3 regions of the Rhodoluna sp. KAS3 genome follow, and region 2 is predicted to be linked to each of the others. Evidence: predicted binding sites of a transcription regulator. Region 2 holds the regulator's gene; each other region holds the start of a gene.
The links. The regulator HrcA, encoded in region 2, represses chaperone genes, less so after heat shock. The targets are predictions, from matches to a motif close to TTNGCACTCGNNNNNNNCGAGTGCNAA.
Positions count from the first base shown of each region.

Region 1: a site for HrcA is predicted at 8,443-8,469, ahead of groL (chaperonin GroEL). Genes of this name have one in related genera too.
Region 3: a site for HrcA is predicted at 3,080-3,106, ahead of groES (co-chaperone GroES). Genes of this name have one in related genera too.

Region 1 covers NZ_AP026910.1:1,016,307-1,026,279, reverse strand. Annotated here, with positions in the region: gene ispD (2-C-methyl-D-erythritol 4-phosphate cytidylyltransferase) at 1-666, shown strand, start outside; gene cysS (cysteine--tRNA ligase) at 663-2,069, shown strand; gene rlmB (23S rRNA (guanosine(2251)-2'-O)-methyltransferase RlmB) at 2,070-3,110, shown strand; gene OO731_RS05140 (DUF4032 domain-containing protein) at 3,182-4,489, opposite strand; gene ugpC (sn-glycerol-3-phosphate ABC transporter ATP-binding protein UgpC) at 4,489-5,565, opposite strand; gene OO731_RS05130 (DsbA family protein) at 5,728-6,579, shown strand; tRNA gene OO731_RS05125 (tRNA-Thr) at 6,639-6,711, shown strand; gene OO731_RS05120 (hypothetical protein) at 6,749-6,949, opposite strand; gene msrB (peptide-methionine (R)-S-oxide reductase MsrB) at 6,946-7,359, opposite strand; gene OO731_RS05110 (LytR C-terminal domain-containing protein) at 7,430-7,957, shown strand; gene OO731_RS05105 (cold-shock protein) at 8,131-8,334, shown strand; gene groL (chaperonin GroEL) at 8,495-9,973, shown strand, end outside.
Region 2 covers NZ_AP026910.1:742,973-752,945, forward strand. Annotated here, with positions in the region: gene recO (DNA repair protein RecO) at 1-184, opposite strand, end outside; gene leuA (2-isopropylmalate synthase) at 213-1,949, opposite strand; gene era (GTPase Era) at 2,125-3,015, opposite strand; gene OO731_RS03710 (CBS domain-containing protein) at 3,015-4,145, opposite strand; gene ybeY (rRNA maturation RNase YbeY) at 4,142-4,606, opposite strand; gene OO731_RS03720 (PhoH family protein) at 4,606-5,535, opposite strand; gene OO731_RS03725 (HIT domain-containing protein) at 5,588-5,923, opposite strand; gene OO731_RS03730 (16S rRNA (uracil(1498)-N(3))-methyltransferase) at 5,945-6,679, opposite strand; gene dnaJ (molecular chaperone DnaJ) at 6,682-7,767, opposite strand; gene hrcA (heat-inducible transcriptional repressor HrcA) at 7,775-8,794, opposite strand; gene OO731_RS03745 (DUF4870 domain-containing protein) at 8,898-9,254, shown strand; gene hemW (radical SAM family heme chaperone HemW) at 9,251-9,973, opposite strand, start outside.
Region 3 covers NZ_AP026910.1:176,693-186,665, reverse strand. Annotated here, with positions in the region: gene OO731_RS00985 (GuaB3 family IMP dehydrogenase-related protein) at 1-1,112, opposite strand, end outside; gene guaB (IMP dehydrogenase) at 1,141-2,646, opposite strand; gene groES (co-chaperone GroES) at 2,746-3,042, opposite strand; gene OO731_RS00970 (class I SAM-dependent methyltransferase) at 3,144-4,346, shown strand; gene OO731_RS00965 (DUF4190 domain-containing protein) at 4,376-4,786, opposite strand; gene tsaD (tRNA (adenosine(37)-N6)-threonylcarbamoyltransferase complex transferase subunit TsaD) at 4,877-6,388, opposite strand; gene tsaB (tRNA (adenosine(37)-N6)-threonylcarbamoyltransferase complex dimerization subunit type 1 TsaB) at 6,385-7,041, opposite strand; gene tsaE (tRNA (adenosine(37)-N6)-threonylcarbamoyltransferase complex ATPase subunit type 1 TsaE) at 7,041-7,505, opposite strand; gene alr (alanine racemase) at 7,506-8,618, opposite strand; gene OO731_RS00940 (holo-ACP synthase) at 8,618-8,977, opposite strand; gene glmS (glutamine--fructose-6-phosphate transaminase (isomerizing)) at 8,978-9,973, opposite strand, start outside.

The DNA of each region.
Region 1 (9,973 bases), 270 kb from region 2:
TTTGTTGCTTCAGCGCTGAAAGACGCCTACGAGAACGCAAAGCATGAATACACCGATGACGCTGCGCTGGCTCAAGCTCACGGCATTCAAATCAATGCCGTCGAGGGAGATGCCCGCGCGTTCAAAATCACAACGGCCGATGACCTGGCCGCAGCCGAACTTCGTTTTGCCAGAAACATGCGCACCGGAATCGGAACCGATGTTCACCGATTCACCGATGACGCGGCTAAGCCGCTTTACCTAGGCACTGTCATCTGGGATGGCGAACGAGGGCTAGATGGTCACAGTGACGGCGATGCAGTAAGCCACGCCATTGTTGACGCCCTGCTTTCGGCTGCTGGCCTGGGCGACATCGGTTCAAATTTTGGTGTCGATCGCCCTGAGTTTGCCGGTGCCAACGGGCGCGTGTTTATCGAAGGTGCCCTGAATCTCTTGGCTGAGAACGGTTACCGAGTAGAAAACGTGGCCGTTCAAATTATTGGCAACCGTCCAAAGGTGGCTCCTCACCGGGACCGCGTCGAATCGGTGCTAACGGCATTGATCGGGGCTCCGGTCACTCTGGGTGCGACCACAACCGATGGGCTGGGTTTCTTGGGCAACTCCGAGGGTGTTGCAGCAGTAGCCTCAGCGCTGATTTCTAGGGCCGAAGGTAGGCTGAAATCGTGACCCTAAATCTATTTGATTCACGAGCTCAGTCTGTTCGCGCCTTTGCGCCAATCACGCCCGGTCAGGTTGGTATTTACCTCTGCGGCCCGACCGTTCAGGGGTTGCCACACGTGGGTCACCTACGTTCGGCATTGGTTTACGACCAGTTGCGCAGGTGGCTTGAGGTCAAGGGCATGCAGGTCACGCTGGTTCGCAATGTGACCGACATTGATGACAAAGTGCTCGAGAATGCCAAGGTGACCGGCGAGCCATGGTGGGGTTTGGCCTATCGGTTCGAGATTGATTTCAACCGTGCCTATGCGGCATTGGGTATCAAGCCGCCAACCTATGAGCCACGAGCTACCGGCGCAGTACCTGAGATGCTCGAATTGATTGAACGTTTGATTGCAAACGGATACGCGTATCAGGCAGATGATGCCTCGGCCAATGTTTACTTTGCCGCATCAAAATGGGCTGAATACGGGTCACTTACCAACCAGCGTGTTGATGACATGGATGCTGATGCAGACGCTGACCTTCGCGGAAAGCGAAGCCCACACGACTTTGCCCTCTGGAAGGCGCGCAAATCAGACGAACCTGAGTCGGCAGCTTGGCCGACGCGCTTTGGTTTGGGTCGCCCAGGCTGGCACATCGAATGTTCAGCAATGGCTACCAAGTATCTGGGTTCAAACTTTGATATTCACGGTGGGGGACTGGACCTTCGGTTCCCGCACCACGAGAACGAGTTGGCCCAGAGCTCAGCTGCGGGTGACAAGTTTGCAAATTACTGGCTGCACAATGGGCTGGTTAATGTGAATGGCCAAAAAATGTCCAAGTCACTCGGAAACTCAATTTTTGCGGCAGACCTTCTTGCGGCCGCCGAGCCAGCGGTGGTTCGCTACTACCTAGGCTCAGCGCACTACCGGTCAGTTCTCGACTATCACGAGGGCGTACTTGACGAGGCGGCAACTGCGTTCGGTCGCATCCAAAACTTCTTGGCGCGAGCCAACCGTTCTGGTACTGCTGAAACCTTTGATGGGTCAACCCTTGAGGCGCTGCCAGCCGCGTTTATTGCTGCCATGGATGACGACCTAGCCATCCCGGTTGCACTTGGAGTGCTGCACGATACAGTTCGTGAGGGAAATGCAGCCCTCGATGCCGGAGATGCTGCTGCAGTCCGAAAGGCAGTAATCGGCTTACAGGCTATGCTCGAAGTGCTGGGTTTAGAGTCCGACTCTGAAAACTCGGCTGGTTCAGCCCACACCCAAGCTCTCGGGTCATTGATTCATGAACTTATTGCTGAACGAAACGCTGCTAGAGCAGCCAAAGACTTCGCGCGATCAGACGCGATTAGAGATCAACTAAAGGCAGCAGGCATTTCAATTGAAGATGCTGCCGACGGAACCCATTGGAGTGTTAGTTAAATGGCTGGAAAACCAGGTCGCCCAGGCGCAGCTAAGGGCAAAAAAGGATTAAAGGTAGGTACCGGAGGTCACGGAAAGCAGGCTCTTGAGGGTCGCGGACCAACTCCAAAGGCTGAAGACCGCCCGTACCACAAGGCATATAAGGCAAAGGCTGCTGCTGAAAAGCACAAGGCTGCTACCGGTGCTGTTCCTGCTCGCCGCGGAGAGTTTCTGGCACCTGCTGCCCGCACCGCAGGTTCAGGCGGTGCAGCCGCTCGCTCGGGTCAGCGCGTAGCCAAGGCTGCCGACGCATCTGAGGTTCTTTCGGGCCGCAACTCAGTAGTCGAGGCCTTGCGTTCAAAGGTTCCTGCCACCGCACTGTTCATCGCAGCCCGCATTGAAATGGATGACCGCGTAAAAGAAGCAATCAAGATTGCAGCTTCACGCGGTATTGCGGTGAACGAAGTAACCCGCCCTGAGATGGACCGCATGACCGGTTTTGACTCAGTGCACCAGGGAATTGCTCTGTCGGTGCCGCCATACAAGTACCAGCACCCAATGGAAATGCTTGACATGGTTCTGGCTCGTGGCCAGCGCCCGCTCTTTGTTGCCCTTGACGGCATCACTGACCCAAGAAACCTAGGTGCCATCATTCGTTCTGTGGCGGCTTTCGGCGGCCAGGGCGTAATTTTGCCTCAGCGTCGATCAACCGGTGTTACCGCTTCGGCTTGGAAGACCTCGGCCGGTGCCGCTGCTCGCGTTCCGGTTGCCTTGGCGGCAAACCTAAACAGCACGCTAAAAGAGTTCAAGAAGCGTGGCGTATTTGTTGTCGGCCTTGACGGAGACGGCGACATGAGTCTTCCTCAGTTTGAGTTGGCAACTGAGCCGCTGCTTCTGGTTGTTGGTTCTGAAGGCAAGGGTCTTTCGCGTTTGGTCACTGAAAACTGCGATGCCGTTCTGTCGATTCCAATTGCACGCGACACAGAGTCGCTAAACGCCGGTATTGCTGCCAGCGTTACTTTGTACGAGGTCTCGAAGCGCCGCGCTGCACTCAAGCGCTAAGCATTGGCTTAAATAGTTGATCCCCGACCGATGGTCGGGGATCAACTATTTAAGTGCTGGTCGGTAAGTTTTTAAACCAGGTCGCGCCAGTCGGCTTCTTCGTCATCCTCAGCCACAACGATGGTGCCCGATGGAATGGCGGTTGGCAGGGTAATCACGCCGGTCGGAGCACCCAAGTAGGCCTCTTCATCGCGGCGGTTACGCAGCACATTCTCGATGTAGCTGCTGGTTGCCTCTTCCAATGAAACATCCCGAGATGCTTTCTCGCACATGTACCAGCGGTGTTCCAAAACCTGGTGATAAACCTCTGCAGGCTCTAGCCTTCCTGACAGGTCCTTTGGAATCGCCGTTACGACCGGTTCAAATGCGTGACTTAGCCATTCGTGGGCCAAAACCTCTTCATCTGCACCCGGACGTGGATGATCAACTCGATACTGGTCCAGGTCGTTGAGTAGTCGTCGAGCCTGATTCTCTTCAACGTCCAAGCCGGTTAGTCGAATCAATCTGCGGGTGTGGTGACCAGCATCAACAACCTTCGGCTGAATTCGCACCTGAGTGCCGGTTGCATCAGTTTTGATGGCCAGCTCTTCGATGTCGAATCCGAGGTCATTTAGGCGATCCACTCTGCGGTTGATCTTCCAGCGGTCGGCTGCCTCGAAAGTTTCAACGCCGGTCAGGGCGTCCCACAGTTCGCGGTACTTTGCGACAATTCGTTCACTGGTAGCAAGTGCATCTACTCCAGGCTGAGCATTACCGCTGGCGATGAGGTCCATCAATTCACCGGCAATGTTAATGCGGGCAATCTCAAGGTCGTTCTCTCGCTGACCCTTTGACAGTCCTGAATCGTAGAGGTGCCCGGTTTCGGCATCGACCAAATAGGCCGCAAAAGCTCCGGCGTCTCGGCGGAACAGGGTGTTCGATAGAGAAACATCGCCCCAAAAGAATCCGGCAATATGTAGGCGAACCAGCAGGAGAGCCAGTGCATCCACCAGGCGGGTGGCGGTTTCAGGACGAAGCCCCTGTGACCACATCGCGCGATACGGCAACGAAAACTTTAGGTGTCGAGTGATCAACACCGATAGCAGCTCCTCGCCGTCATCGGTGGTGCGATTGTTGATGATTGCAAAAGGCTCAACGCAAGGAACATCAAGTTTGATGAGCAGTTTGAGCATGTCGTATTCACGCTTGGCAAGCTCTGGCAGAGTCTCTTTAATTGCGATTACGTGATCGTTTAGATGAGCAAATCTAACCGTGTGGCGGCTGAGTCCCTTTGGTAGGGCAGCGATGTTTTCAGCCGGCCAGTCCTCTAATGGCAAATGCCACGGTAGATCCAGCAGAGCTGGTTCTACCGTGGCAGCCGTAATGTCTAGTGAGGTCACTAGTTGAGGCGCTCGCCTGACTCAACGTCAAACAAGTGAACGATTCCGCCCTCAGGGATTAGGAATACGTTGTCGCCAGCGTGTGGGTGAACGCGACCGTCTACACGAGCGGTAACGTCAGCCTTTGCGCCATCGATGGTGGTGTGACCGTATAGGTAGCCGTCAGCACCTAGCTCTTCAACAACGTCAACCTCAACCGCAACACCCTTGTCCTTTGAAACAGACATGTTCTCTGGGCGGATACCTACGGTGATGCTCTTTGCGCTGGTCTTGGCTAGAACTGAAGCCTCAACCGGAAGAACGGCAGTACCGAACTGAACTCCACCGTCAACGATTGGAAGCTGGATTAGGTTCATGGCAGGTGAGCCAATGAATCCGGCAACGAATACGTTTGCTGGGCGGTCGTAAAGCTCCTGTGGGGTAGCAACCTGCTGTAGAAGGCCGTCCTTCATAACAGCAACGCGGTCACCCATGGTCATTGCTTCAACCTGGTCGTGGGTTACGTAAACGGTGGTTACACCAAGGCGGCGCTGCAGAGACGCAATCTGAGTACGAGTCTGAACACGAAGCTTGGCGTCAAGGTTTGAAAGCGGCTCATCCATAAGGAATACCTGTGGCTTTCGAACAATGGCACGACCCATTGCAACACGCTGACGCTGACCACCTGAAAGGGCCTTTGGCTTGCGGGCTAGGTACTGCTCTAGGTCAAGAAGCTTCGCTGCTTCAAGAACACGAGCTGCGCGCTCTTCTTTGCTCACGCCGGCGATCTTCAGGGCAAAGCCCATGTTCTCAGCAACGGTCATGTGTGGGTACAAAGCGTAGTTCTGGAAAACCATTGCAATGTCGCGGTCTTTTGGTGGGGTGTGGGTTACATCGCGGTCACCGATGCGGATTGCGCCGTCGTTGACTTCTTCAAGACCCGCAAGCATGCGGAGAGAGGTTGACTTACCGCAACCTGATGGGCCAACAAGAACTAGGAACTCGCCGTCTGCGATTTCTAGGTTTAGCTTGTTAACTGCTGCGCGGGTACCGCCTGGGTACATGCGGGTTGCACTGTCGAATGTTACTGATGCCATTTTTTCTATTTCCTTCACCGGCAGGTACGTGCCGGACGATCCGTTGTGTAAGAAATTCACCAGCGACGCTGCTGAACTCTTTTATTATTCCAGCCATCACTGCTCATCTAGACTAGAAAGCCTGACTGTCACCAAATCGTGACTTAACAGCAAAGGATTTTCATGACTCCGAACAAGCCAACTCGTAGCGAACAGCGTGAAGCAGCTCGAGCAAAAGCACGTGAAATGCGCGAACAGCACAAAAAGGGCGAGCAGCGTAAGAAGCTCTTCTTGCGTCTCGGCATCGTTGCCGCGATTCTAGGCTCGGTAGCAATCGTCACTTCAGTGGTTGTCTCTGGCGCCAACAAGGTTGAGCTGACTCCAGCAAACTTCTCGTTCAATGACGGCGTCAAGATCGGCGCCAACCTAGAGGCCTACACCAAGACCTCAACTCCAACACCGTCGGCGACTCCAAGTTCTGGCTCGGCTGAGGTTCCAAACATCATCATGTATGTCGATTACCAGTGCCCAATTTGCCAGGCGTTTGAGGTGCCAAATTCATCTCAGATTGAAAGCTGGGTTTCATCTGGCGCAGCAACCCTTGAAGTCCACCCGGTTTCATTCCTTGACGGTCAGTCTTTGAACTCATATTCAAGCCGTGCAGCCAACGCAGCTATCTGTGTTGCTGAGGAAGCACCAAACTCATTCTTCAAGTTCCACCAGATTCTGTTCGAAAACCAGCCTGCCGAAGGTACCGCTGGTCCGGATAACGCTCAGTTGATCGACTGGGCAGTTGAAGCCGGTGCTGCGGATAATGACGTAATTGCAGAGTGCATCAACAACAAGAGTTACGACTCATGGTTGACTGCCTCGACAACTCGGATTTTGAACGAGGTAGTGCCTGGCACTGACATAACAATGGGAGGAACACCAACCATCATTGTGAATGGTCAGCAATACACCTGGGCTACCGGAGAAGAGTTGGTTAGCCCAGCTCGATTTGCACAGTTCTTGCAGGCTGCAACGCAGGGCTAGAAATACCTGCAAAAAAGTTCTAGACGCAGTAGTCTAGACAAGTTGCTTTCGAGCAACTGGCCGACTTGGCGCAATTGGTAGCGCACCTCACTTGTAATGAGGTGGTTAGGGGTTCGAGTCCCCTAGTCGGCTCTAATAAAAATGGACCCCTAATTGGGGTCCATTTTTTCTAACCAAGGAGGTCTTTTAGGACCTCGTAGACCAGAAATGCAGGCCAAACGAGGGCTTTTAGGATTCCTAGGATGGACTCCCAAAATCCGTTGGCTTTCTCGACGAAATAGACGGCTGCCCCAATGAAGGCCAGAAACATAAACGCCCCAACGCCACCATTGGTCACGTGCTGGTTGCCACGGTTCTTGAAATCGCTCATGGCCTCAGCCTAGCCTCTTGATCAAAAGTAATACTGACTGAATTGATGCAGAATCGGTCTCCGCTTGGGGTCTGCGGGGCATCCTCAAAAACGTGACCCAGATGAGAGCCGCAGTTGGCGCAGCGCACTTCAACTCGAACCATGCCGTGGCTTCGGTCCTCTAGGAGCTCAACGGCGTCGCCGGCTTTTGGCTCATAAAAACTTGGCCAACCGCAGTGAGAATCAAATTTCGCTTCGCTCTTGAACAATTCGGCGCCACAGCCGCGACAAGAAAATGTGCCAACTCGGTGCTCGTCTAGAAGTTCGCCTGTGTAGGCTCTCTCGGTTCCGGCTTGGCGCAGCACGTGATACTCAAATTCGGTGAGTTCTTCTCGCCACTGTTCGTCGGTTTTCTTAACTGGATAGTCCACAGTCATACCTTTCGTCGGCCTAATATTGAAGCGCACAGGATTTGTTGTGCCTTTACGATAAGCAGGATTCATGGCTAAAAAGTTCCCGGTAGACGAGTTTGACGCCGCTACCCAGGTTGGCGGCCGACACCGCGCACGCAGAACAGCCAGAGACCGAGTCTTAGAGTGGTTGCGAATTTTTGCCGCCGCCCTTGTTGTAGGCGGGCTGGCCTACGGAGGCCTCAAGTTTGCTGATAACGCAGCCATTTTTGAAGGTGTAATTTCAAATGCTTCGCCGTCTCCAACCGCATCGGTTGAGACCCGACCTGAAGTCGGAGTCATTGATGGAACCGGCACCGAGGTAGCTGGTGTGCCATTCTCGAGCCAGTTGGTTGACGCCGGTTACAACGTTGTGGTCACCGAAAACTTGGTTGATGCAGAGGGGTTGCCGACATCAATCGCGGTCACGACCATCGCCATCACCGATGAACTATTTAGGGCCGAGGCTGAGGCGATTGCCAAGCTAGTCGGATCACCCCTGGTTACCGTTTCAACTCAATTTGCTGAGCCAATCACCATAGTTTTGGGTGAGGACTACGAGCTTCCTGCTGTGGAGTAGTTATAACCGTTTTATAAAGGATTTGCTTTTCTACTTGAATTCCCTAGGTGATTACCGGCTACGAGGCTACTGTTAGAAGTGGTCGTAGCAGTATCCGTAGCACCAGCTCTTTTCTATGCGACTCGTTCTAAGAAAGATTTCTCTGAACGTCGTTTAGTAACAGGAGTAAAGCAATGGCACAAGGAACCGTAAAGTGGTTCAACGCTGAAAAGGGTTTCGGCTTCATCACTCAGGATGGCGGAGCGGATGTATTCGTACACTTCTCAGCAATCCAGTCAGATGGCTACAAGGAACTCAAAGAGAACCAGCGTGTTGAGTTCGAAGTCAAGAACGGCGACAAAGGCCCACAGGCTGACGCTGTAAACGTAATCGGCTAAGACCCTTAGATCTTTTACAAAAAACCCCTCCTTCGGGAGGGGTTTTTCTTTTGCCCACAGCGCAATCAAATGTGTTTGCACTCTCGGGTGGAGAGTGCCAAAATAGAGTTAGCACTCAAACGCATCGAGTGCTAAATACTTACAGGAGATTGAATCCAACATGGCAAAAATCATTCACTTCAATGAAGAGGCCCGTCGCGGTATGGAGCGCGGCCTGAACATCCTTGCTGACACAGTCAAGGTAACCCTTGGCCCACGCGGCCGCAACGTTGTTCTTGAAAAGAAGTGGGGCGCCCCAACCATCACCAACGATGGTGTTTCGATCGCCAAGGAGATCGAGCTGGACGACCCATTCGAGCGCATCGGTGCAGAACTGGTTAAGGAAGTTGCCAAGAAGACTGACGACGTTGCTGGTGACGGAACCACTACCGCAACCGTTCTTGCTCAGGCTCTTGTGCGCGAAGGCCTTCGTAACGTGGCTGCTGGTGCAGACCCAATCAGCCTGAAGCGCGGCATCGAAAAGGCCGTTGCTGCCGTAACCGTAGAGCTAATCGCAAACGCAAAGCCGGTAGAGACCAAAGAGCAGATTGCGGCAACCGCATCTATCTCAGCTGGTGACTCACAAATCGGTGAACTAATCGCAGAGGCAATCGACAAGGTTGGCCGCGAGGGCGTTGTAACCGTTGAAGAGTCAAACACCTTCGGCATTGAGCTTGAACTAACCGAGGGTATGCGCTTCGACAAGGGTTACATCTCGGCTTACATGGTCACCGACCCAGAGCGCCAAGAAGCAGTTCTTGAAGATGCATACGTTTTGATTGCAAACTCAAAGATCTCAAACATCAAGGACCTGCTGCCAATCGTTGACAAGGTTATCCAGGCCAACAAGCCACTGTTGATCATTGCTGAGGACATCGAGGGCGAGGCTCTTGCAACCCTTATCGTCAACAAGATCCGCGGAATCTTCAAGTCTGTGGCTGTGAAGGCACCAGGTTTTGGTGACCGTCGCAAGGCTATGCTTCAGGACATCGCAATCTTGACCGGCGCACAGGTTATCTCTGAAGAGGTTGGCCTAAAGCTAGACGCAACCACTCTTGACCTATTGGGTCGCGCTCGCAAGGTAGTAATTACCAAGGACGAGACCACCATTGTTGAGGGTGCGGGTGACCAGGACATGATTGCTGGCCGCGTCGAGCAGATTCGCCGCGAGATTGACAACACCGACAGCGACTACGACCGCGAGAAGCTCCAGGAGCGCCTAGCGAAGCTGGCCGGCGGTGTTGCAGTTATCAAGGCTGGTGCTGCCACTGAGGTAGAGCTAAAGGAGCGCAAGCACCGCATCGAAGATGCTGTTCGTAACGCCAAGGCTGCAGTTGAAGAAGGCATCGTTGCTGGTGGTGGTGTTGCATTGCTACAGGCTGGCAAGACTGCATTTGAGAAGTTGTCATTGACTGGCGACGAAGCGACCGGTGCAAACATCGTTCGCGTTGCAATCTCAGCTCCACTAAAGCAGATCGCAATCAACGCAGGTCTAGAGCCTGGCGTAGTTGCCGAGCGCGTTGCTAGCTTGCCATCAGGCCAGGGCCTAAACGCAGCTACCGGCGAGTACGTTGACATGCTTCAGGCAGGAATTAACGAC
Region 2 (9,973 bases):
AAAACTGAGCTTCAACAACCATGAACGGCTCAAGACGGGCACCGAACTTTGAACCGGTTCGGCGAACACCCTTGGCTACAGCCCTGATTTGCCCGTTGTACCTCGACAAAAGCGTGACGATGCGGTCAGCCTCACCCAACTTGTGGGTACGCAGCACAACCGCTTCATCTCTGTATAAAGGCACAGAGCAAGTATCCGACTAATTGTCCTGATTAGTCGCGAATGGCTCGGTTCACCGCGGAAATAACCGCCTTGAGAGACGCAGTCGAGATGTCGCCATCAATACCAACACCCCAAAGTGTCTTTCCGTTGACCTCTAGCTCGACGTAGGCAGCAGCCTGAGCGTCGCCACCCTCACTCAAGGTGTGTTCAACATAGTCGAGCAGGCGAACTTCGACGCCCTGCTGACTCAAGACACTCAAGAAAGCTGAAATCGGGCCGTTACCGGTACCGTGTGCTTCCAACTCGCCAGTTCCATCACGCAACACGATGTCAAGGTCGACAGTGCCGTTCATGTCGCTGGCGGTGCGCATCTTTTTGAGCTCGAAACGGCCCCACTTAAGGTCAATTCGGTCCGCAGGGGCCGGCAAGTACTCATCGGTGAAGATGTCCCAAAGCATGGCTGATGAGACTTCGCCGCCCTTTTCATCGGTGCGGTTTTGAACCACGCGCGAGAACTCAATCTGAAGCTTTCTAGGTAGGTCTAGGTGGTGATCGGTCTTCAAAAGATAAGCCACGCCACCCTTACCCGACTGTGAATTCACACGGATAACAGCCTCGTATGAACGACCAACGTCCTTAGGGTCGATTGGCAGGTAAGGAACGGCCCAAACCAAGTCGTCGACCGACACGCCCTTGTCATCAGCCTCTTTGGCCATGAGCTCGAAGCCCTTTTTGATAGCGTCCTGGTGCGAACCTGAGAACGCTGTGTAAACCAAATCTCCACCGTAAGGAGCGCGTTCTGGCACGGCCAATTGGTTGCAGTACTCCACTGTCCGCTTAATCTCGTCTAGATCACTGAAGTCGATGTGAGGGTCAATACCCTGACTGAAGAGGTTCATACCCAGAGTGATTAGGTCTACGTTTCCAGTACGCTCGCCGTTTCCGAACAGGCAGCCCTCAATACGGTCGGCACCGGCCATGTATCCGAGCTCAGCCGCGGCAACTGCAGTTCCACGGTCATTGTGCGGGTGCAACGAAATCAGAACGCTGTCGCGTCGGGCGATGTTTCGGCTCATCCATTCGATGGAGTCAGCGTAAACATTCGGAGTTGCCATCTCTACCGTTGCCGGTAGGTTGATGACCATCTTGTGATCCGGCTTTGGATCTAGAACCTCGATGACGGCATTGCAAACCTCAACCGCATACTCGAGCTCGGTGCCGGTGTATGACTCTGGAGAGTACTCGTAGTAAACGTCGGTTTCAGGAATCAGCGACTCCATCGAGCGGCATTTGCGAGCACCCGAGAGTGCGATCTCCATGATGCCCTGTTTGTCCTGATTGAAAACCACTCGGCGCTGAAGAACTGAAGTTGAGTTGTAGAAGTGCACGATTGCCTTCTTGGCACCCTTTAGCGACTCGTAGGTGCGCTCAATAAGCGCATCGCGGGCCTGAGTGAGCACCTGAATCGTCACATCTTCTGGGATGTGCCCATCTTCAATTAGTAGACGAACGAAATCAAAGTCAGTCTGGCTGGCCGATGGAAATCCAACCTCGATCTCCTTGTAGCCCATTTTGACTAAAAGTTTGAACATCTTGAGCTTGCGCTCCGGACTCATCGGGTCAATCAAGGCTTGGTTGCCATCGCGAAGGTCAACTGCGCACCAGCGCGGAGCCTCAGAAATTACTTTGTTCGGCCAGGTGCGGTCTGGAAGCGAAACCGCAATTTGCTCGTGAAATGGTACATATTTGTGAACCGGCATTCCCGAAGGACGCTGTGTGTTTTCCATGATGTTCTCCTGTTGACCCGAGAGCTAAAACTATGCCTTCGGACTAAAAATGTGGGCCAATTCAATGGCGTGAGTGCGACCAGCAAAAAGCTCCGCAACGAGGAAGGCCGGGTTAGGCCTCGTTGCGGCCGCTAAGCAGGAGCGAGAACACACTTTTAGAGTAGACCTGAAATCCCTAGAATCCAAGTTTCCCAAGCTGTTTTGGATCGCGCTGCCACTCTGATGCAACCTTTACCCGCAGTCCCAGAAACACCTTGTGCCCGATTAGCTTTTCGATTTCTAGTCGTGAGCGCTTTCCGACATCAATTAGTCGTGAGCCCTTGTGGCCAATGATGATGCCTTTTTGACTGTCTCGCTCAACAAAAATGTTGGCATGGATGTCGGTAAGGTTCTGACCCTTACGCTTTGACATTTCATCGATGGTGACAGCGATTGAGTGAGGCAACTCATCACGAACACCTTCGAGCGCAGCCTCACGAATCAATTCGCAGATGCGATTCTCAAGTGTCTCGTCGGTAACAGCCTCTGGCGGATAAAGAGCCGGCGATTCAGGCAGCAGGTCGATTAGCACCTTCGTCAAAACTTCAAGTTGGTCCTCGGCGACTGCGGAAACCGGAACGATTGCACGCCAATCACGCAACTCAGCCACGGCTATCAGCTGCCTAGCCAGCTCCTCAGGACTAACCAGTTCTGATTTTGTGACGATTGCCACAAGCTTGGCCCTTCTGAACTCGTTCAGCTGCTCATTGATGAACTGGTCACCCGGACCAATTTTTTCGTTGGCTGGGATGCAAAACCCAATCACGTCGACGTCGCCGAGGGTTTGCTCGACTAGATCATTGAGGCGCTGTCCAAGTAGCGTGCGAGGTCGGTGTAAACCTGGAGTGTCAACAAGGATGAGTTGACCAAAATCACGGTGGACGATTCCTCGAATCGCACGGCGAGTGGTCTGCGGCTTGGCACTGGTGATGGCGATCTTCTCGCCCACCAAAGCGTTGGTCAAAGTTGACTTACCCACGTTTGGGCGCCCAACGAATGATGCAAATCCTGAACGGTGCTCGCTCATTAGTTCTCCTGATCCAGTTGCTCAAAGGCAGACTGGGCGTCAGCCAAACTCTGTGCTTTCTGCACGATTACCGAGGTTAGTCGCTTTCGCTTACCTTCAATTCGCTCTGCGGTGATGTTCAGGCCAGAAACGGTTACCTCATCTTTGAATTTAGGCAATCTGCCCAAGGCCTTGGCCAGAAGTCCGCCGATGCTATCAACGTCCTCATCTTCGAGTTCAAGCTCAAGATTCTCGCCCAGATCGCTGAGCGGAAAGCGCGCATTCACTCGGTAGCGGCCGTCACCAAGATCTACAAAGTCCAAGTCGTCGCGGTCGTATTCATCGCTGATTTCGCCGACGATTTCCTCGATCACATCCTCCATGGTTGCCAGACCGGCAACTCCCCCGTACTCGTCAATTACAACGGCGATGTGGGTTGAGGAGAGTTGCATTTCGCGCAGTAGATCATCTACCTGTTTTGATTCAGGTACAAAGATGACTGGCCGGGCAACGGTGCTTGCCTTTCGTTTGGCCATCACGCTCGGGCTTTCATGCAGCAGTCGAGCCACATCTTTCATGTACAAAATGCCGCTAATGTCATCGATGTTCTTGCCAACTACAGGCAACCGCGAGTAACCGCGTTTTAGAAAAACACCCATTGCATCTCGAAGCTCAACGTCGGCGGCTACCGTTGCCATGTCGACTCGCGGAACCATAATCTCGCGAACGATGGTCTCGCTGAACTCTTCCACTGAATCTAGGAGTTCCTGCTCAAACTCTTCTGGCTCTTCACTCTTCGGCAAAGAAATCGGGGTGAAGACCAGGTGAATCGAACGAATTAGTGGCGCGGCAGACTGAGCAAGCGATTTGATTATCTCTGCCTGACCAAGGCGCTTGGCAGCAAACTGACTGCCGATTAGCAGTGCAAACATCCAGAAGCTGGCAATTAGGGCACCCTGCCACCAACTCCAACCCAACGGGCTAACGCTTTGGCCAACCACCACACCAAATATTCCGGTGAGGCTCAGTCGCACAAAACCTAGTGATTCAGCTTGCGGGTCTTCATTGGCTTCTAAAGCCGCCTTGAGAACGGCCGTCACAGTCGTCAAGACGGCCAGAATGACCGCTATCCAGATTGCGAGAATGATCAACGACTAGCACCTTCAGACGCATAGAAACTTTCGAGAATTTCACGCTGAAGTCCAAACATTTCTTTTTCTTCATCTGGTTCGGCGTGGTCATACCCAAGCAGGTGGAGTATTCCGTGGGTGGTCAGAAGCAAGACCTCGTTTATTGTCTCGTGCCCGGCAGCAAGGGCTTGCTTGGCTGCCACCTGCGGGCAAATGACGATGTCGCCGAGGAGCCCGGCTGGAGTTGGCTCGAGTTCCGTCCCAGGTCGAAGCTCATCCATCGGGAAACTGAGGACATCAGTTGGGCCTGGCTCATCCATCCACTCAATGTGGAGTGTCTCCATAGCGGGCTCATCAACAAACACAATTGCTAGGTCAGCTTTGGGATGAATGTAGAGAACGTCAAGTGCATGGGTTGCCAGGCTTAGTACTCGAGCCTCATCGACCTCAATCTCAGTCTCGTTATTGATTTCGATACTCATTATTTCTTGGCTCCAGGCTTCAGTTTGGACTCGTCATACTTCGAATAGGCATCGACAATTTTTGAAACGAGGGTGTGACGAACCACATCCTCAGAGGTTAGGGTTGCAAAGTACATGTCCTCGAGATCGCTTAAAACCTCCACGGCTGTCCGCAGACCAGAGGCTCCGGTTGGCAGGTCAATCTGGGTGATGTCACCGGTCACGACCATTTTGGAATTGAATCCCAATCGGGTCAGGAACATCTTCATTTGCTCTGGTGTGGTGTTTTGCGCTTCATCGAGGATGATGAACGAATCGTTTAGAGTACGGCCACGCATGTAGGCCAACGGCGCAACTTCGATGGTTCCTGCTGCCATTAGCTTTGGAACAGCTTCTGAATCAAGCATCTCGTGAAGTGCATCGAAAAGTGGCCTTAGATAAGGATCAATCTTGTCGTTGAGGGTTCCAGGCAGAAATCCAAGTCGCTCACCGGCTTCAACCGCCGGCCTAGTCAAAATAATGCGACTGACTTCTTTGCGTTGCAGCGCCTGAACCGCTTTGGCCATGGCCAGGTAGGTCTTTCCAGTTCCAGCCGGACCAATTCCAAAAACCACTGTGTGATCATCAATGGCGTCCACATAGTTCTTTTGCCCAAGAGTTTTTGGCCTAATGCTCTTACCCCGCGAGCTCAGAATGCTCTGGCTCAGAACATCGGCGGGTTTGATGTCGGTACTCAGCATCTTGGCAGAACGGGTCAGGTCTTGAGGAACCAATTCTTTACCCGCGATGATCATGGCAATCATTTCCTCAATGAGGCTCTTCGCTGCGGCAACTTGGCTGGCTGGACCATTGATGGCTATCGAATTTCCGCGGGCGTGCACATCAACATCTGGATAGGTTAGCTCCAGCGTCTTTAGGAGCCTGTCCTCGGTTCCAAAAAGCGCCACCATCGGCACTCCCTGTACCTCAAGGATCTCGGTGCGTGATTTATCGGCCGAAGAATTAGGCAACCTGCTCCTTAGGTGTTGTGCTGGTTATGTGACCGTGTGCGTGGAATACCGTTTGACCGGCCTCGACTCCGGTGTTGAAAGTGAGGCGGAACGAGCCGGTGGATACATCTGAGGCGATGCGAGACCCCAACTGCACCAAATCAACCAGGTAGTCTGTGGCCTCGGCGGCCAACTCGGCAACATTTTCATGATGCTGCTTTGGGATCACCAAGATGTGAATTGGCTGCTTGGGAGCAATGTCCCAAAAGGCCAAAGAGAGCTCGGTTTCAGCAACAATCTTTGCTGGAATCTCTTTTGCGGCAATTTTGCAAAAAATGCAGTCAATCATGGTGTCAGTCTACTTCTGCGGTCAGGACCAGAGCCCAAGCTTGGCTTGGATAACGGCTATCGCAGCAACACCCGCCGTTGAGGTGCGCAAAATGGGCGCACCGAGGTTCACTCGCGTTGCGCCGGCCTCTTCAAAAAGTGCCAATTCAGAATCACTGATGCCACCCTCTGGGCCAACCACAATTGCCACGTTCTCCCCGGATAAATCAACATTGCCAAGGCCCACTTTGGCCGTTGGATCTAGAACTAACACGAGATCGAAGGAACCTATCATTGTCGCCAGTTGCTTTGATGACACTGGCTGAGCAACCACCGGTTCAAATACCCGCAGGGATTGTTTGGCCGCTTCGGCAACAATCGTCTGCCAGCGCTCTACGCCTTTGGATACTTTTGCACCTTCCCACCGCGAGATAGAACGCTCTGATTGCCAAGGAACGATGCCCCAGGCGCCCAATTCGGTGGCTGCCTGGATTGCAAGTTCATCGCGGTCACCTTTGGCAAGTGCCTGAATCAGGGTCAACTTTGCTTCCGGTTCAGACTCAAGAATCACCTCTGAGATTCGAACGGTCAGGCTATTTTGAGCCAATGAGTCCACCAAACCGCGAACTCGAGTTCCTCGCCCATCAGTCAGCTGAATTCCCTCGCCAACTCGCATCCTGCGGACCGAAACGGCGTGCTTTCCCTCTGAACCTGAAAGAGTAATGATGCCATCAACAACCGGGCTACCCAAGGTTGTTTTAAACAGCGGTTCAACCATGATTAGTTCTTCCGTCGTCCGGCAAAGAAACCGTGAGTCTGTTCGACCAACTTGATCGAATCAGACTTGCGCATGGCCGCAAGCTTTCGAATCAGTTCCTTCTGTTTGGAGTCAAGCTTGGTTGGTGTCGAAACTTGAACCCGAATTTTCAAATCACCGCGTCCAGAAGCCCGAAGTCGCTGAACACCCTTGCCCTTGACGGTAATAATGTCGCCAGTCTGCTGCCCCGGCTCAATCTCGATTGATTGAGGACCATCAAAAGTCTCAATTTTGGTCAATGCACCCAAGATGGCATCCTGCATCGGCACCACCAGGACACAGGTGAGGTCATCACCCTGTCGACCGAAAATGTCGTGCTCACGAACCGAGATGTCAACGTACAGGTCTCCGTTTGGACCGCCTGCGAAACCCACCTCGCCCTGGCTAGCAAGTTGAAGACGCAAACCGTCCTCAACTCCAGCGGGAATGTTTAGGTCAAGCGAACGGCGGGCTCTAACTCTTCCTTGTCCGCGACAGTCAAGACAAGGCTCCGGGATTACCTGACCGTACCCGCGGCATGTTCCACAGGGCTGAGAGGTAACAACATTGCCAAGAAGTGATCGAACCTGTCGCTGGATTTGTCCGGTTCCTCGACAAATATCACAAACCGCCATAGAGGTACCTGGTCGGCAGCAACTTCCTGAGCAGGTTTCACAAATTACGGCGGTGTCAACCTCGATTTCTTTGGCCACACCAAAAGTGACCTCTTCAAGAGTTAGCTCCACTCGGATAAGCGCATCCTGCCCACGCTCGGCACGCGACTTTGGCCCGCGTTGGCTTGAACCGCCGAAGAAGGTGTCAAAAATGTCGCCAAATCCGAATCCACCCGAACCACCGAATGGATCCTGTCCGCCCATGTCGTATTGACGTCGAGAATTGGCATCGCTCAACACCTCATAGGCGTGGGTCACCGACTTAAATCGCTCCTGCGCCTCAGGTGCCGGGTTGACATCCGGGTGCAGTTCACGAGCTAACTTTCGGTAAGCCTTCTTGATTTGGTCCTCGGATGCATCGCGTGCGACACCCAAAACCTCGTAGTGATCAGCCAAAAGTTCCTCAGTTTCCTAGTGCTTTGGTCAAGTAACGTGCCACGGCTCGCACTGACGCAATGTTTGATGAATAGTCCATTCGAGTCGGCCCAATGACGCCCAACTTGGCAATCTCACTGCCCTGATTTTCATATCCGCTGACAACAACCGAGGCACCAGCAAGTCCCTCGAAGGAGTTTTCTCGGCCAATTCGCACGCTCACTCCATGCTGCTCTGCCTGCATTTCCGAAATCAACTTGAGCAGAACCACCTGCTCCTCAATAGCTTCAAGTACCGGAGAAATACTTCCCGGGAAGTCCTGCTCGCGCCTAGCAAGATTTGCGGCCCCGGCCAAAATAATCTTCTCTTGACGGTTTGCATCGACTTGTTCAATCAGGCTGGCGCAAATTGAACCAACTTGCTGGGCAAAGCGTGGCTCAAAAAACTTGTCCAAACCACTGAGCTTCTCGGCTACAGCGCTCAGAGCTAAACCGGTCAAAAGGGTGTTGAGTCTTGCCCTCAGTTCACCCACGAATCCTTCATCGATGGTTTGCCCCAATTCAACAACGTGCTGTTGAATACGGCCGCTGTCAGTGATCAGCACCATAAGAATGCGGGTGTCAGAGGCGGGAATGAGCTCGATGTGCCGAACGGTTGCCTTGCCAAGTGTTGGGTACTGAACCATAGCGACCTGATTGGTCAGCTGTGAGAGCAACCGGACAGTCCTACCGAGAGTTTCATCCAAGTCTGCACTGCCGGTCATGAAACTTTTGATAGCCAGGCGCTCAGCAGTGTTGAGCGGTTTTACCTCGTTAAGGCGATCAACAAAGACTCGATAGCCTTTATCGGTTGGAACACGACCGGCCGAAGTGTGCGGCGCATGAATCAGGTTCTCTTCTTCTAGAAACGCCATATCATTGCGAATCGTGGCTGCCGAGACGCCAAATGAGTGCCGCTCAACAAGAGATTTTGAACCCACCGGCTCCTTGGTTGCGATGTAGTCCTGAACAATCGCTCGCAAAACCTCGAGGCTTCTATCCGGTATCAAGATGGCCTCTCTTTCGCTAGCACTCGATGTCCTTGAGTGCCAATATTAGCCTGTGGTGGGCCGATTCCATAGACTGAAACGGCTAGGTAAAGGGGTAGAAATCATGTCAGACACAAACGAGTACAAATCTGCGGGTAATCAATTCTCTAAAGAGGAAGAGAAACTTTGGTCGGTCCTGGTACATGCTGTTGCAATTGTGTTTGAGTTCTTTGCCCCAGTACTTGGATTTCTGCTTTTCAGAGACAAGGGGCCTTTCATTCGTCACCACGTGACCGAGTCACTCAACTTTGGCCTAACGATGGTGGTCTTTGCTATCGGCCTAGCGATTTCAGTTATCGGTTGGTTGGTAATTTGGGCGTTGCCAATCTACTGGACAATTTTTAGGATTGTCGCTTCCTATCGAGCCAGCCAGGGAGACTTCTATCGCTACCCGCTGACTATCCGATTCGTCAAGAACTAGTCCAGTAGTTTTCTAACCAGAGAATCGGCTAATAATCGTCCCTTGAGCGTCAGCCGGATTTGACCATTAATCGCCGCTCCCGGCTCGATTAAGCCGTCGGCAATGAATCCAGCGATCAACTCCACTGCGTGCTTGCTAACTGTTTTGGCCAGGTCGACAGAAAGACCTTCGTAAATTCTGACCTCGAGGAGAATTCTCTCCTCAAGGCGTGTCCTCTCCGACAAGACTTCCCGACCAGCAGCCGGCGAGTTTCCGGACGTCAGAGATGCCGAATAGGCACTCGGATGCTTCTGATTCCACCAACGCACCCCCCCGAAATGACTGTGAGCACCGGGGCCGTAACCCCACCAGTCCTGCCCCTGCCAGTAGGCCAGATTATGCCTCGAGGCGTTTTCGACGCCAGCTGCTTCCTTTGCCCAATTACTAACCTCGTACCACTTGAATCCAGCATCTTTTAGCAACTGATCGGCCAGCTCGTACTTATCTGCCTGCAAATCTTCATCGGGCTCATCGAGCTCACCGCTTCGAATCTGCCGCGCCAATTTAGTGCCCGGTTCTACGATCAGGGCGTATGCAGAAACGTGATCGGGTTCCATGCTCAGTGCGGCCATGATGCTTTCGCGCCACTGCTCTAGGGTCTCGCCCGGTGCTCCGTAAATTAGGTCTACAGAGGTCGCCAGCCCAGCAGCTTTAGCGGCCTCGATGGCGGCCGGGACGTT
Region 3 (9,973 bases), 570 kb from region 2:
TGGTACGGAGCCACTACAACGTCAACGCGCTGGAACTCCTTGACGTCGGAGTATCCGGTAGTTGCCATTGAACGACGAAGCGCGCCCATTAGGTTTGTTGAGCCATCGGCCTTAGACGATGGTCCAACCAGAATCTGCTCTAGGGTGCCGGCGGTGCCGACCTCAACCTTGTGACCACGCGGAAGCTCTTGGTTGAAGGCCTCTTGACCCCAGTGCCAACCCTGACCCGGTGCTTCTTCTGCTCGGGCCAAAACTGAGCCCAGCATTACGGCGTCGGCGCCAACTGCGATTGCCTTCACGATGTCTCCGGCTGTGCCCAAGCCACCGTCAGCAATCACGTGCACGTAGCGGCCGCCAGACTCATCCATGTAGTCACGGCGAGCGCCAGCGACATCGGCCACGGCTGTAGCCATCGGTGCATGAATACCAAGCACACGGCGAGTGGTAGATGCTGCGCCACCGCCAAAGCCAACAAGAACACCAGCGGCACCGGTGCGCATTAGGTGCAGTGCTGAGGTGTAGGTAGCGGCACCGCCAACGATTACCGGAACATCAAGCTTGTAGATGAACTCCTTGAGGTTTAGAGCCTCTTGGGTCTTTGAAACATGCTCGGCTGAGACAGTGGTTCCGCGAATCACGAACATGTCAACGCCAGCCTTGATGACGGTGTCGCTGAACTCTGCTGCACGCTTTGGTGAGAGTGCACCGGCAACGGTAACGCCCGCTGCGCGGATCTGGGCAATGCGGTCGCGAATCAACTCAGCCTTGATTGGCTCAGAGTAAATCTGCTGCATGCGCTGGGTTGCAGCCTCAGCTGGCAACTTGGCGATTTCGCTCAGGTACGGGGTTGGGTCTTCGTAGCGAGTCCACAGACCCTCAAGGTCAAGCACACCCAAACCACCCAGCTTGCCAATGGCAATTGCAGTTTCAGGTGAGACCACAGAGTCCATTGGTGCACCGATAACCGGCAGCTGAAAATCGTAAGCGTCGATCTTCCAGGTAGTTGAAACATCGCGTGGGTCGCGGGTGCGGCGTGACGGCACAATTGCGATGTCGTCAAACGCCCAGGCGCGCTGGCCACGCTTGCCGCGACCGATTTCCATTTCACTCATAAGTTTTGTTTCCTAAACCGGCCGCTATTTAGCGGGTTCCGTAGTTTGGTGCTTCAACGGTCATCTGGATGTCGTGTGGGTGAGACTCTTTTAGTCCGGCCGCAGTGATGCGAACAAACTTGCCCTTTTCCTGTAGTTCAGGGATTGTCTCTGAACCGACATATCCCATTGAGGCACGAAGGCCTCCGACCAACTGGTGAACCACAGTGGCCACTGAACCGCGGTAAGCAACGCGGCCCTCGATGCCCTCTGGAACCAACTTGTCCTCGCGAAGAACGTCATCCTGGAAGTAACGGTCCTTTGAGTAAGACTTGGCCTGGCCACGAGACTGCATGGCACCCAATGAACCCATGCCGCGGTAGGTCTTGTACTGCTTGCCACCAACAAAGGTGATGTCGCCAGGGGCTTCATCGGTACCGGCAAGAAGTGAGCCGATCATTACCGCGTTGGCACCGGCCACGATGGCCTTTGGAATGTCACCTGAATACTGCAAACCACCATCGGCGATTACTGGAACGCCGGCTGGTCGAGCTGCTAGAGAAGCCTGGTAAACAGCGGTGACCTGAGGCACACCTACACCAGCAACTACGCGGGTGGTACAGATAGAGCCCGGACCAACACCCACCTTGACAGCGTCAGCACCTGCATCAACCAAAGCCTGAGCGCCCTCACGGGTGGCTACGTTTCCGCCCATGATGTCAACGTTCTTGGCAAATGGTTCAGCCTTTAGCTTGGCAATCATTTCGAGAACGGCATTGTTGTGACCGTGCGCGGTGTCAACAATCAAAAGGTCAACGCCGGCTTCAACCAAGGCCATTGAGCGCTCCCAGGCATCCTGGCCAACGCCCACAGCGGCAGCAACCAAAAGGCGCCCGTTTGCGTCTTTCGAAGCCAATGGATACTTCTCTGACTTGTCGAAGTCCTTGACGGTGATTAGGCCGCGGAGTTTTCCTGAGCCATCAATCAGCGGAAGCTTCTCAATTCGGTGCTGAGCAAAAATTGCAATCGCATCATCTGGGTTGATGTCGAAAGGTGCGGTGATCAAAGGCATCGGAGTCATGACGTCTTTTACCAAAGTTGTAGTCCGCTGAACATCAAGCACAAATCGCATATCGCGGTTGGTCACGATGCCCACTAGGCGACCATCTTCGTCAACGACCGGAAGGCCAGAAACGCGGTAGCGGCCACAAAGCTCGTCTACCTCTTGAATGGTGGCAAGCGGGGTTGTGGTTACCGGGTGGGTAATCATTCCGGCTTCAGAGCGCTTGACTAGGTCAACTTCGCTGGCCTGAGCGTCAAGTGAAAGGTTGCGGTGAAGCACACCGATACCGCCCTGGCGTGCCATTGCAATTGCCATCCGGGCCTCGGTCACGGTGTCCATTGCTGAAGACAGCAAAGGCACGTTTACCTCAAGGCGCTTGGTGATACGAGTCTTGGTGTTTACACCGGATGGAACGATGTTTGATTCACCAGGAAGAAGAAGGACGTCGTCGTATGTCAGGCCTACAAAGCCAAAAGGGTCATGAGAAGTCATTTGTCAATTCTACCCGCCAAGACGGGCCTGCCTAAAAGTTGATTTGGGTAAAAAGAAAGACCCCAGCACTAGGCCAGGGTCTCTCCAAGTTTTTGATTCTTAGCGAACTACAACTGCAAGAACATCGCGAGCTGATAGCACTAGGAACTCTTCGCCAGCGAACTTAAGCTCGGTGCCGCCGTACTTCGAGAAAATAACCTTGTCGCCGACAGCAACGTCAACCGGGATGCGGTTGCCACGCTCGTCGATGCGGCCTGGACCTACGGCAATAACCTCGGCCTCCTGTGGCTTCTCTTTTGCGGTGTCTGGAATAACCAGACCCGAAGCGGTGACCTGCTCGGCCTCTACTGGGCGAACAACAATGCGATCTTCAAGTGGCTTAATCTGAACCGACATTTTGACCTTTTCTTCTAAGACGGGTTGTGCTTCCATGTTAGCACTCTCTCCCGTTGAGTGCTAAAAACTGTTCGCTGGTGGCTGATTGGTAGCCTAGGAATATGGATCGCCAAGACTTTATTGCACTGCTCTCTGCCGAGGGTCAAGCGCTGTTAGAAAAAGTCGGTCCCCTCGAAGCCAAAACCGATGTCGTGCAGCTGGTTTCGAAACTTAGAGCTGGCGGTAGCGACCCTGGCTTAGTAGCCACTGTGCTAACCCAAGCCAAACTGCGGCGCCAAGCCAAGGCCAAATTTGGGCCATTTGCCGACCGAATGCTTTTCACCGAGGCCGGGCTCGAGCAGGCTTCGCGACTGAACGTCGCCGCGCTTCACGCCGATCGGTTTCGCAAAGCGGGTATTGATGATGTTGCTGATTTGGGTTGCGGTATCGGGGCTGAATCTTTGGCACTGGCAAGCCTTGACATCAAGGTTCACGCCTTTGAACTTGACGAGGTAACGGCCGCGATTGCCACCTATAACCTGGCGCCATTTGATAATGCCGAGGTGCAGCAGGCAGATGTGACCGAGATTGACCTCAGCCCGTTTGGTGCGCTGTTTCTTGACCCAGCCCGCCGCGAACTCGGTGGCCCAAATCGTGAACGAGCCACCCGAAAATTTGACCCAGCGGCGTTTTCTCCATCGTTTGATTTTGTTTTGGCGGCCGCTGCTCAAAAACCAACCGGCGTCAAATTTGGCCCTGGCCACCCGCACGAGGGCATCCCCGACGACGCCGAGGCCCAGTGGGTTTCAGTTGGTGGCAACCTAGTCGAGCTAACCCTCTGGTTTGGGTCGCTAGCCAGACCAAACATCAAACGTTCAGCACTACTAATCACCGCCGATGCAAAGCACGAAATCACCAGCGACTCGACCGAGCGCCTAGACGCCGACCTTGGTGAGCTTGAGGAATTTGTTTACGAACCCGACAACGCGGTAATCCGCTCTCACCTGCTGGGGCAATTGGCGCAGAGCATCGGTGCCCACATTTTTAGCCCAGAAATTGCATACCTGACCGCGGCCACCGAAATAAAGTCGCCGTGGCTAAAGGGGTATCGGGTGCTTGAAAACCTGGCGTTTGACCGCAAGAAACTCAAAGCATATTTGCGCGAGCGCGGTATCGGAATTCTCGAAATCAAAAAGCGCGGCTCGGATGTTGTGCCCGAGGAACTTCGAAAAGAATTGGCGCCCAAAGGAAAAGGCGCCGCCACCCTGATTGTTACCAGAGTGGGCGACGCCCATCGAGTTCTTGTTTGCGAAGCACTGAAATAGGTCAGTCTCGCGAACTCTATTTGAAACCTTTAGTTATTGCCCATCATTCCCGGGCCAAAGTGTCCATTGCCCATGTAGTCCCAGCCCATCATGCCGTAGCCGGCACCAAAGCCCTTGAGGGCAAGGCCAACCCAGACCAGGCTTGAGAAAGCCCAGAACGCGATGGTTGCATAACCAACCACCAAACCAGCGATTGCCAGTGCGCGACCAGAAGCACCCGACTTCTTGATCTGAGCCAAGGCAATGTGACCGGTGATAACCGCAGCTACAGCACCAACGCTGGTTAGCGCGGTTGCTAGTGAAACTACAGCCAGCGAGTTAAGTGAGGTGAAGTCAAACTTCTTTGCAGCAACAGGGCTCTCAACAGCCTGAGTCGCAGCGGCCTCGGTCTTTTTAGCTGCCTTTTCGGTAGCTTCAGTCTTTTCAGTCTTGTCAGCCATTTGGCTTACTCCTTAGGTAGATAAGTTTTTCAACTCGCGTTCAGTCAAACAATCAAGGCTGAGAACAGCCTGTGAGAACGCTGGGCTTAACTAGTGAGTTTGTACCGAGGTAACAGGCAGTGTCGAGTCCGCTCCAAAATTCAGCGATGAAGGCTGGCGGCCGGCCATCATGAGTTGCGCGCCAAGCGCAGCAATCATTGCGCCGTTATCGGTGCACAAACTAAGCGCCGGAATTCGGAGCTCAATGCCGTGAGCGGCACACTTTTCGGCAGCTAGTTCGCGAAGCCGTGAGTTGGCCACCACACCGCCACCCAAGAGAAGGCGCGGAACCCCGTAATCCAGGCAAGCGTTGACCGCTTTGGTCACCAGTACATCGGCAACTGCTTCTCTAAAACTTGCCGCAACATCGGCCTTATTGATCGGCTCACCGCGGGTCTCGGCAGACTCAACCCACCTAGCCACCGCCGTTTTCAAACCTGAGAACGAAAAGTTGTAGCGGTGCTTCTCCATGTCCTTCGGCAAACTCAATCCGCGTGGAAAACGAATGGCCTTTGGGTCACCGCCGACGGCTGCGCGATCAATCTCAGGGCCGCCAGGATACTTGAGCCCAAGCACTCGGGCAACCTTGTCGAATGCCTCGCCCGCGGCATCATCGATGGTCTCGCCCAACAGTTCAACGTCATCGAGCAGGTCGCGAACCAAAAGCAGCGAGGTGTGCCCACCGCTGACCAGAAGCGCGATAGTTGGGGTTTCAAGCTTGCCGCGTTCCAAAATGTCAACGCCAACGTGCCCAACCAGGTGGTTCACTGCGTAAATCGGCTTGTCTAGGGCAACCGATAGCGCCTTGGCCGCGCCGACGCCCACCATCAGCGCGCCGCCTAGGCCAGGGCCGTTGGTCACAGCAATGGCATCGATGTCCTTGAGGCTCAACTTTGCCGCCGCTAGCGCTTGGTGCAGGGTTGGCTGCAGTGCCTCAAGGTGCGCTCGGGCAGCAATCTCGGGTACCACTCCGCCAAATCGCGCGTGCTCATCCATCGAAGAAGAAATAACGTTGGCCATCAGAGTCGACCCGCGAACAATGCCCACGCCGGTTTCATCACAGGATGACTCGATACCCAAAACGATTGGCTCGCGGCCAATTGACCCTTTGGCAAACTGCAGCCGCATCACCCAGGCATCAACGTTGTCAGGCTGGTAGTAGCGCTTGCGAGTATCGATGTGTTCAAAACCCAGCGATTCGTAGAGCTTTTGGGCCGGCAAGTTATCGGCGCGGACCTCAAGGAACACCTCGGTGGCATGCAGCCGGCGAGCTTCAGACAAAAGCTGGTTCATGAGCTGCTTGCCCAAGCCGCGCCCTCTGATCGAGTCGGCAACGGCAATGGTTTGAATGTCACTTTGTTCACTGCCGGGCACCTTGCTTAGCCCCGCAAATGCCACTAAATCTGCCCCGATGTGCGCAACCATATAGTGGGTGTGGTGGGCCAAAATCTCAAAGTGCATGTTCTCGCGCGACCAAGCATCGACCGGAAAGCATTCGTGCTCTAGGGCCATGATTGAGTCAAGATCAGACTCAATTGCGCTGCGAATTACCCAACTGTTCATCCGCTTACCTTCTTACCCGGTGAAGGCACCGCATCCGGCTCACGAAGATATAGCGCCGAAACATCCTGGCTGGCTGTGCCGTCAATAACCTGTGCGTCAAACACCTGGCTTAGGCGGGTTGCAAAAACCGTAGAGCTAACCTCAATTGGTTGGACACCACGCTGCTGCATTAATTCGGCGAGCGCGGCCGGCTTGATTACCCCCGGCCCTTCTATACAGATTGGTGCCCCCGATTTTGAAACCCCGGAGTACAGACCCCAGTAGACCTCTTGGCGGCGGGCATCGGCAGTAACCAACAGCGGTACACCCGCGGCAACCTGAGCGGCAATTGCCTCATCATTCAGTGCTTCCAAAGCAATTGCGTCAAGGCTAACCACGCCAAACAGCTTGGCCCCGGCGCCCTCGGCAAACATCATGGCCGCGGCAATTCCAACCCGCAAGCCGGTGAATGGCGCCGGCCCTCGCCCAACAACAACCGTGGCCACGTCCTTGGCATTTACGCCACCCTGTGCCAGCACGTCAGCAATAGCAGCACCGATGCCCTCGGCGTGCTTCATGTTGCTGGAGTCGTTGTACTCGGCGATGGGCGCACCGGCGCGAGTTAGGGCAACCGAGGTTCCGGCGGAGGTGTCAATGATCAGTTGGTAACCCACTAGAACTTCACACCCGCCCAACGCTCGCCATATCCGGTCAAAACCAGCTCACGAATCTCGGACTCTCCGGTGTGATCACGCTCAATTTCAATTTCAAGCCAGTCATCGGTGATGCCGTCGGTAAGCCCTTTGCCCCACTCCACGATGGTTATGGAATTAGGAAAATCGATATCCAAGTCATCGAGTTCGGCAGCGCTCGATAGGCGGTAGGCGTCGACGTGCACCAAGGCTGGCCGACCCTCGCCACAGGAGTGGGTTCGAGCCAAAACGAAAGTTGGGCTCGAGACATTTCCGATGGCGCCCAAGGCCTCACCGATTCCGCGAGTGAGTGTGGTCTTGCCGGCACCGAGGGGGCCGGTTAGCAGAATGAGGTCGCCGGCTTGAAAAAGGGCAGCCAAGCGCAGCCCCAGTTCGTGCATTTCTTCTGGGGTTTCGATGGTTAGTTTGGCCAGAACCTTGGCCATCTAAACTTCTTCACCTAGGTAGTGGCGCTTGAAGCGTCCACCGATGCGGGTAACAATTTCGTAGTTGATAGTGTCAGCGGCAACGGCCAAGTCATCAGCAGAAGGCACGCCAGCAGCCGGGTCACCAAAAATAGTTACGGTGTCGCCTTCAGCAATCTGATCGTCGCCGACATCCAAGACAAATTGATCCATGGCAATTCGACTGCTGATTGGGTAGTTCTTGCCGTTGATTGAAACCTGTGCACGCCCGCTGGCATTTCGCGGCAGACCCTCGGCATAACCAACTGGCACTAGAGCCAAGGTGCTCTCAGCCTGAGTTCGGTGCAAATACCCATAGCTCACACCGTGACCCGCCTCAACGCGCTTGACCTGGGTTACCAAAGCGGTTGCGGTCATTGCCGGCACCAACCCAAAGTCTGAAGAGTGGTTTTCGGTAAACGGCGATAGCCCATAAAGCGCAATGCCGAGACGAACCATTTCGTAGTGAGCCTGCGGGTAACGCAGCGAGCCGTCAGAGGCAGTTAGGTGCCGCAGCTCGAAATCAATTTGGGCATCTCGGGCCGCTTGGCAGGCAGATTCAAACCGCTCGATTTGCAGCAGGTCGTCGGCTTCGCTGGTGCATGACAGGTGACTAAAAATCGCGACCACCTGAATAAAGCCCTCTGCCACTAATCCGTGTGCAGTTTTTAACACCGATGGCCATTCAGCAGCACTCGCGCCGTTGCGTCCCAGACCGGTATCAACCTTGAGGTGAACGCGGGCAACGCGACCAAGGTGTTCGGCAGCTTTGGCCACCCGCTCCAGCTGCTCAACGTTGGCAACGCCCAACTCAATTCCGGCAGCCACCGCACGTACAAACGTCTCGCGTGGGTCGTGAAGCCAGGCCAAAATCGGCAAATCAATTCCAGCATCACGAAGCTCAAGGGCTTCACTGACATCGGCAACGCCAAGGTAATCAACGCCGGCCGCCTCGAGTTTGCGAGCCACCGGAATCATGCCGTGCCCGTAGGCATCAGCCTTCACAACGCCCATGACCATGGCCTGGCCAACGCGGGCCTTCATAGTCTTTAGGTTGGTGGCCACCGCATCGAGGTCAATCAACAACTCGCGCATCAAAGACCTCCTTCGGCAACTACAAAGGCCACGGCAACATCTCCGTCGTGGCTAATCGACAGGTGCAATTTTCTCACGCCTGCCCTAAGTGCCACACTAGCTGTTTCGCCGTGCAGCCAAATCACCGGCTTACCGGTAGATTCTTTACCCACCTCAATGCCGTGCCACTCAATTCCGGGCGCTCCGCTCAAGGCTTTGATAACAGCCTCTTTGGCAGCAAACCGTCCGGCCAGAGTTTTGATGCTTGCATCAATAGTTTCGATGTCTAAAAACAGTCGATCTTTGAGTCGCGGGGTCTCGGTTAGTTTTGCCTCAAACCGGCTCAGCTGAACCGTATCTACACCAACACCGATAATCATTTATTCGACGGTTACTGACTTGGCCAGGTTTCGAGGCTGATCTACATCAAGCCCCTTGGCCTGTGACAACTCGAGTGCAAATGTCTGAAGCGGAATGACGTTAAGAATTGCCGAGAAAATGTTTTCGCAGGAAGGCACAAAAGTTACGTGCTCGGCAAAGTTGCCAACCTCAGTGTCACCCTCTTCGGCAATGGCAATCACCTGTGCACCTCGGGCACGAATCTCTTGGATGTTAGAGATAACCTTCGGGTGCAAACTGTCAGCATCATGCGGGCTTGGCACAATTACAAATACCGGCTGCCCCTCCTCAATCAAGGCAATTGGGCCGTGCTTCAGTTCACCAGCGGCAAAACCTTCGGCGTGAATGTAGGCCAATTCCTTAAGCTTTAGCGCGCCTTCCATGGCAATCGGGAACCCAACATTTCGGCCCAAGAACAGCACAGATTTAGCCTCTGCCATTTGCTTGGCAAGTTCACGGATTGGGTCGAGACGCTCAAGTACCTGGGTTACGTTAGCCGGCATCTTCAAAAGTTCCTGGCCAAGTCGCGCCAGTTCAGCCTTTGGAGTTGCCCCGCGGCCGGCAGCCAAAAATAGCGCCAAGAGGTACCCGGCGGTGATTTGCGCAACGAGTGCCTTGGTCGAAGCAACCGCCACCTCTGGGCCTGCGTGGGTGTAAATAACTGCGTCAGATTCACGGGCCAGGGTTGCACCCTGAGTGTTGCAAATGGCCAGCACTTTGGCGCCAGCTTCTTTGGCGTATCGGGTTGCCATCAGGGTATCCATGGTCTCGCCCGACTGGCTCACGGCAACAATCAAGGTGTTTGGGGTCACGATTGGGTCGCGGTAGCGGAATTCGTGAGAGAGCTCAACCTGTACCGGAATTCTTGAAAATTTCTCGATGGCGTACTTGGCAACATCGCAGGCATACGCTGCGGTACCGCAGGCCACCATGATGATGCGATCAATTGCCAGGATGTCCTGTTCTGAAAGTCCATC